DNA from 2 places in the Bacillus sp. CZDM1 genome. Region 1 is predicted to be linked to the other one. Evidence: a T-box and tRNA genes for the amino acid it is inferred to sense, from the RefSeq annotation. Region 1 holds a T-box; the other holds one or more tRNA genes.
What was found. The T-box of region 1 lies ahead of ACY3XC_RS03060 (glycine--tRNA ligase). A T-box ahead of a tRNA ligase gene usually reads a tRNA of that ligase, here a tRNA-Gly.

Region 1 (3,423 bases):
ACCGTCAACACACCAATCTTCCTTGTTATAAATAAAATCGATCAAATACACCCAGATGAATTACTGCCACTAATTGAATCATATAAAGAAAAGTATCCTTTTAAAGAAATTGTTCCTATTTCAGCGCTTGAAGGAAATAATGTGGAACGTTTACTAGAACAGATTAAAGTTTATTTACCTGAAGGACCGCAGTATTATCCTGCAGATCAGGTTACCGATCACCCAGAAAGATTTATTATCACAGAGTTAATTCGAGAGAAAGCATTGCACTTAACACGTGAAGAAATTCCTCATTCCCTTGCTGTTGTTCTAGATAAGATGGAACGTCAACACGGAGGTAAGGATATCATTCACGTAATGGCTACTGTTATTGTGGAGAGAGATTCTCAAAAGGGCATCATTATTGGGAAACAAGGGAGTATGCTTAAGGAAATAGGAAAACGTGCCCGAGTGGATATTGAAAATCTTTTAGGGTCAAAAGTTTTCTTGGAGCTTTGGGTTAAAGTTCAAAAGGATTGGCGTAATAAAATGTCCCAACTTCGCGATTATGGCTTTAATGAAGATGAATATTAATACTAATACTAAAATCTAGACCCTAACTAAAATATTAACGCTTATATAGAATTATGCATGGACAACATTAACAAAATTTTCGTCTTATGATTTTTGCTAAGGCAGGCTATGATAATTGTAAGGTTTGGGATTCTTTAAAAGGCTAGTCTAAATCATGAAAGGTGGGGTTTTCGATGATGGATTTTACGTGGAAAGTATTCCTACAGACAGGTAATATTGACACATATCTTCTCTTTAAAGAGCTTGAGAAGGAAAACCAAGAAATACCCGGAAATCAGAATGAAGATCTAGCGCAAATGGATTTTCCCGTTTCATAAGTTTGTCTAATGTATCGGGATGGTGACATATATGCTCCAAAAGTGTGAAGGCATCGTCATTAGAACTACAGATTATGGTGAAACCAATAAAATTATTACCTTATATACAAGGGAATGGGGAAAGATCGGTGTTATGGCAAGAGGTGCTAAAAAGCCAAACAGCCGACTTTCCTCTATTACCCAGCTTTTTACTCACGGTTACTTTCTAGTCCAAAGAGGTACTGGATTAGGGACTCTTCAACAGGGAGAAATGATTACTAGCTTTCGGAGTATTGGTGAAGATATATTCCTAACTGCCTATGCTAGTTATATTGTAGAATTAACAGATAAGTGTACGGAGGATAAGAAACCAAACCCATTTCATTTCGAACTGCTTTTTCAAACACTTAATTATATGAATGAAGGATATGATTCAGATATTCTAATGAATATCTACGAGATGAAAATGCTTAATGTATTGGGATTATATCCAATTCTTAACCAATGTTCCGTTTGCGGCAGCACAGACGGACTTTTTTCTTTTTCAATTCGTGAGGGAGGCTTTATCTGCCACCGCTGTTTACAGAAGGACCCGTACCATTATAAATTATCGCCATCATCTGTAAAATTATTACGGTTATTTTATTTTATTGATCTTTCAAGACTAGGAAATATCACTGTTAAACAGGAAACAAAGGATGAATTAAAAACCGTAATTTCAGCTTATTATGATGAATATTCAGGTCTTTATCTAAAAACAAAGAAATTTCTGCAGTCCATGGAAAAATTTCGAGATCAATTATTGTGAATGATTGACTTTTATTTTAGATTTCGATATGATGTGTTTTAATAATAAATAGATGCGTTGATGGAAAAGAGTACTTAGCAATCTTTATAAAAGCGAACCTAGGATGGTGTGAGCTAGGGTATAGGGACCTAAGGAAGGCGTTCTTGAGCATATCATGTGTGAAATCACACATCAAAGAGGCTGCATTAATATGCAGCAAATAGGGTGGAACCGCGGGTAACTCTCGTCCCTATGCTTATTTTAAGCATAGCGACGAGAGTTTTTTATTTTCAATTTTTTATTAAACGAAGAGGAGTTAGGGAAATGAAAGTATCAATGGAGCAAATTGTTTCTCATGCGAAGCACAGAGGATTTATCTTTCCAGGATCCGAAATTTATGGAGGACTTGCAAATACATGGGATTATGGACCATTAGGTGTTGAATTTAAAAATAATATTAAACAGGCGTGGTGGAAAAAGTTTGTTCAAGAGTCTCCGTACAATGTCGGTTTAGATGCAAGCATCTTAATGAACCCAAAGACTTGGGAGGCTTCTGGTCATATCGGGAACTTTAATGACCCAATGATTGATTGTAAAAACTGTAAAGCCAGACACCGTGCCGATAAATTAATTGAAAATGCTCTTGATGAAAAGGGAGTCGAGATGATCGTTGATGGACTTCCGTTTGATAAGATGGAAGAGCTTGTAAAAGAACATAATATTGCTTGCCCAGATTGCGGCAGTCATGATTTTACAGGCATTCGCCAATTTAACCTCATGTTTAAAACCTTCCAAGGGGTAACTGAATCTAGCACGAATGAAATATTCCTACGCCCTGAGACAGCTCAAGGGATATTCGTTAATTTTAAAAATGTTCAGCGTACAATGAGAAAGAAATTACCTTTTGGGATTGCACAAATCGGAAAAAGCTTCCGTAATGAAATCACTCCTGGTAACTTTACTTTCCGGACTCGTGAGTTTGAACAAATGGAGCTTGAGTTTTTCTGTAAGCCTGGCGAAGACTTGAAATGGTTCGATTATTGGAAAAATTTCGCAGAACAATGGCTTCATTCTTTAGGGCTAACCAAGGAAAATTTAAGACTTCGTGATCATTCAGAAGATGAACTTTCACATTATAGTAATGCGACTACCGACTTTGAATATAAATTCCCATTTGGCTGGGGAGAACTTTGGGGTGTTGCTTCACGGACGGATTATGATTTAAAGCAGCATATGCAATTCTCTGGTGAAGATTTTAATTATATTGATCCAGAGACAAATGAAAGATACATTCCTTATTGTATCGAGCCTTCTCTAGGTGCTGACAGGGTAACATTAGCATTTTTAATAGATGCCTATGACGAAGAACAGCTTGAAGATGGTACATCCAGAACAGTTATGCGTTTCCATCCGGCACTGGCACCGTTTAAAGCAGCGATTCTTCCTTTGTCAAAGAAACTCTCCGAAGAAGCAAGAGAAGTCTATGCAACTCTAGCAAAGCATTTCTCCGTTGATTATGATGAAGCAGGTTCGATTGGAAAGAGATACCGCAGACATGACGAAATTGGTACACCATTCTGTATCACCTTTGATTTTGATTCAAAAGAAGACAAAATGGTAACCATCAGAAATCGTGACACAATGGAGCAAACCCGTGTACCAATCGCAGAACTTGTCACATTCATCCAAGAAAAGATTATGTTTTAACTTTTAAAATATTGATGGTGCGGTTTATACCGCACCTCACTCTTAATGGATTAAATATGG
Region 2 (3,423 bases), on a different contig from region 1:
CGGTCTCGTAAAATATGATGATAATCTAATCCCCATGATGCCCGGGAAAAAAAGCCTCTCCGTTCGCCTTTTTTCCCTACAACCCGAACCTTCATTTTTGAAGGATAGGCAAGCGCAATGGAAATGATCGACCGTGGTTCTGGCAGAAGCATGGCTGGGGTCACCCGTTTTTCAATATCAGGCTCTTCAAAGCCTGATTGATACCCAAGCTCCTGCTGGCGAATCAGTCTATTTTTTAACTCAGTAAAAGGGTCTGCCGTGGTAAAACCAATCTTATCAATGCCGATTGTTTTACTATACGCAATGACTTCCTCCTTCAATTGATCAATATTCAATTCGAAACCTCCCTTCTTCTAAAAATAATGTATAGGTAAGCCGCTAATTTCTCGTTCCATATCTCATTATGATAAACTATTTTTATGAAATTTTGGAGGTGGAATCATTGGAAATTCAGCTTTCGTCAGAAATAATCAGCCAGATTCCTAAATTTAAGCTAGGAGTTATTGAATATAAAGATATTACCGTAGGCGATTCCCCACAAATGGTAAAAGGAAGACTGCAGCTTTTTCAAGAATCGATTTACTTTGATTTAGAATATAAAAACCTAACAGAGCTGCCTGGAATTCAGGAATGGCGCAGTATTTTTAAAACTTTTGGCAAAGACCCTAACCGGTATCGCCCTTCTGTAGAGGCTCTATACCGTAGAGTTGAGAAACAGAATTATCTCACCACAGTCCAAAGTGCCATTGATATCAATAACTTTTTCTCCTTGCAATATCAGGTGCCAATTGGTATTTATGACAGCAATCAACTAGAGGGTCCTATCACAATTAAGGTCGCTGAGGCTTGGGAAGAATATTTAGGCCTTAATCGCCGCATGAATTCGTTAGAAAACCTTATCGTCTCAGCAGATAAGCTTGGACCTTTTGGCAGTCCTTTTGTAGATTCCAATAGAGCACCGGTAACGGAAGCAACCAAAAATGCGCTGCAGATCATCTATTTACAGCCTTCAACAGCGGTGAATAATGCGGAAAGGCTGACAGAGTCGTTGATGAAGATGTTCACACAAATTCATGGCGGTGATGCAAGCTATTACATAGTAGGGGGCGACTAACAACGCCTCCTTTTTAAGTAGCAAAAATATAAAAAAACGCAATGCATCGTTCTCAAGTAACGATACACTGCGTTTGGTAATATGTATGGAGCGGGTGATGAGAATCGAACTCACAACATCAGCTTGGAAGGCTGAGGTTTTACCACTAAACTACACCCGCACAAAATAATTATTAACAAAAGTTAAAGAACTTAAACACATTTATTATAATACAAAGTTATTTCCCAATCGTCAAGAGAATTTTGCGTTTTTTGTCGAAAAAAATCATTAAACAATAATATCCAATTTGGTCTTTTTTGATAATGATATGCCAGGGTAACAGTATAAATACCTTTAATTAATATTTTCAGCCTTTTTGATTATGAAGGATTCCAGAAAAGTGCCTGGCACCCTCCAATTTTATGGATGGTGCCAGGCACTTTTTTTGATAATCCTTAACGTCACGAGGAGGCAAAACTCTTCCCGTTTAGATAATAAGCGGACTCCAGGAATGTGCTGAAAGCGACTTCTACCTCTGGAATTCCGAGTGATTGAATATGTTTGGTTATAATGCTCGCAAATTGGTCTTGAATCTCCTGACCGCGTTCGAACCATTTAACTTCAATCAATGGGTATCCTTGCACTTCTTCGCCATCAAACACATAGGTTGATTGGACAATTTCTAAGGTAAAATTGTCAATTCCACATTCACATAAACCCGCCAATCCTAGTACTAATGAAGAACTAATTGTTTTTACCTGATCTACTGAAACTCCTCTAATGATTATATGTGGCATACAAATCCTCCAAGAGCTATTAATTAAATTTTGGCTGTGTTATTTTTCATTGTTGATTTTCGTGCAGGGTTGATCATTCATAGGCGGAGAATTTCCGGCTATTGTAGATAAAGGAACCTTAAGCAGCCTATATAAGCGGAAATATTCCGGTTAACTGCTTTAAATAAGACAAAATCCAATGATTTGGATACCATAAACGGAAAAACTTCCGCTTATTATGAAGGAAATATGGGGATTTCCCAATTTAAACGGAAATTCTCCGCTTATTTTCCAAACACAGTAAAATCAGCATTCAGCTTTAACACAGCCTAAATTTTGAAAGTACTAATCATATTCCATATTGACATAAATTTATCTAATATCCAAATTACTTCCATGTGTTTAAAATAGGAAATAAAAAAACAGACTCTATAAAGAGCCTGTTAGTTTGTTCTTATTATTAAGCTTTACGCACGTTAGCAGCTTGAGCTCCACGTTGACCTTGCTCAACGTCAAAAGTAACTGCTTGACCTTCGTCTAAAGATTTGAAACCTTCGCCTTGGATAGCTGAGAAATGAACGAATACGTCTTCTCCTGCTTCACGCTCGATAAATCCGAAACCTTTTTCTGCGTTAAACCATTTTACTTTACCTTGTTCCATTTTTGTTTCCTCCTGCTGTGTGCTTTGCACACAATGTGTTACTATCCTTGCACTCAGTGATCATCAAGACGAAAAGTTAATCTTATACTATCCTTTACACCGAACAAAAATAATTCTTCTAAAGCTTAACATTTTTCAAAAGTATTTGCAAGAAGACATGGACATCCATTTTTACCAGCTATGAACTTTCACACTTTAATATAATAAAAATAGTGCCAACTTCTCTTAAATAGAAATCAGCACATCGTTTATTCGCTATCGCTATCGTGCCGCTTTTGGCGGTTGGCACACATCACATTTACGTTGGTTATTATTTTTAAATTTTGTTAATGTTTTTTCAAAGTTGCTGCCACATGCACATTTAAATAGTAACTTTTGAGAAAAGCCGTGATATTCCGTCGTTAGCAACTTACTCTCCGAATTGTTTTCAACGAATTCCTTAATTTTTCCAATTGTCCATCGTTTATTCATTCTCTTACCCCTCCATATTTTATCGCAATGCGGAGGCTTTTTTGGCATCCGTTCAAATATCTATATTACTTTATAACCTTGGTTAAATCCATCCTTATACTTTTTATTTGTTTTAAATCTAGAGATATTCCCGTTTTAACTGAGCAGCAATAATATTCTTTTGGATTTCAGAGGTTCCTTCATAAATCTTGGTTATTCTAGCATCCCGATAAAAACGTTCCACAGGGAACTCAGCAATATAACCAATTCCTCCGTGAATCTGCACAGCTTTATCCGCGACACGATTATAAACCTCGGAACCGAGAAGTTTTACCATGGCCGCTTCCTTAATGACCTTCATCTCCTGGTCTACCATCCATGCAACTCTGTAGGTCATGCTTCTTAATGCTTCTATATCAAGAGCCATGTCAGCCAAATAATGT

Region 2: it has a tRNA-Gly gene. The T-box ahead of ACY3XC_RS03060 (glycine--tRNA ligase) is inferred to sense a tRNA for this amino acid. The anticodon was not compared.

What each region holds. Positions count from the first base shown of each region.
Region 1 is NZ_JBUESO010000001.1:568,891-572,313, reverse strand. Features, by position in the region: gene era (GTPase Era) at 1-573, shown strand, start outside; gene ACY3XC_RS03070 (YqzL family protein) at 747-890, shown strand; gene recO (DNA repair protein RecO) at 922-1,677, shown strand; T-box leader at 1,726-1,911, shown strand; gene ACY3XC_RS03060 (glycine--tRNA ligase) at 1,981-3,363, shown strand; gene ACY3XC_RS03055 (helix-turn-helix transcriptional regulator) at 3,420-3,423, shown strand, end outside.
Region 2 is NZ_JBUESO010000025.1:3,319-6,741, forward strand. Features, by position in the region: gene queG (tRNA epoxyqueuosine(34) reductase QueG) at 1-335, opposite strand, end outside; gene ACY3XC_RS27765 (B3/B4 domain-containing protein) at 443-1,114, shown strand; tRNA gene ACY3XC_RS27770 (tRNA-Gly) at 1,201-1,274, opposite strand; gene ACY3XC_RS27775 (DUF1904 family protein) at 1,555-1,890, opposite strand; gene ACY3XC_RS27780 (cold-shock protein) at 2,330-2,530, opposite strand; gene ACY3XC_RS27785 (hypothetical protein) at 2,792-3,001, opposite strand; gene ACY3XC_RS27790 (acyl-CoA dehydrogenase family protein) at 3,120-3,423, opposite strand, start outside.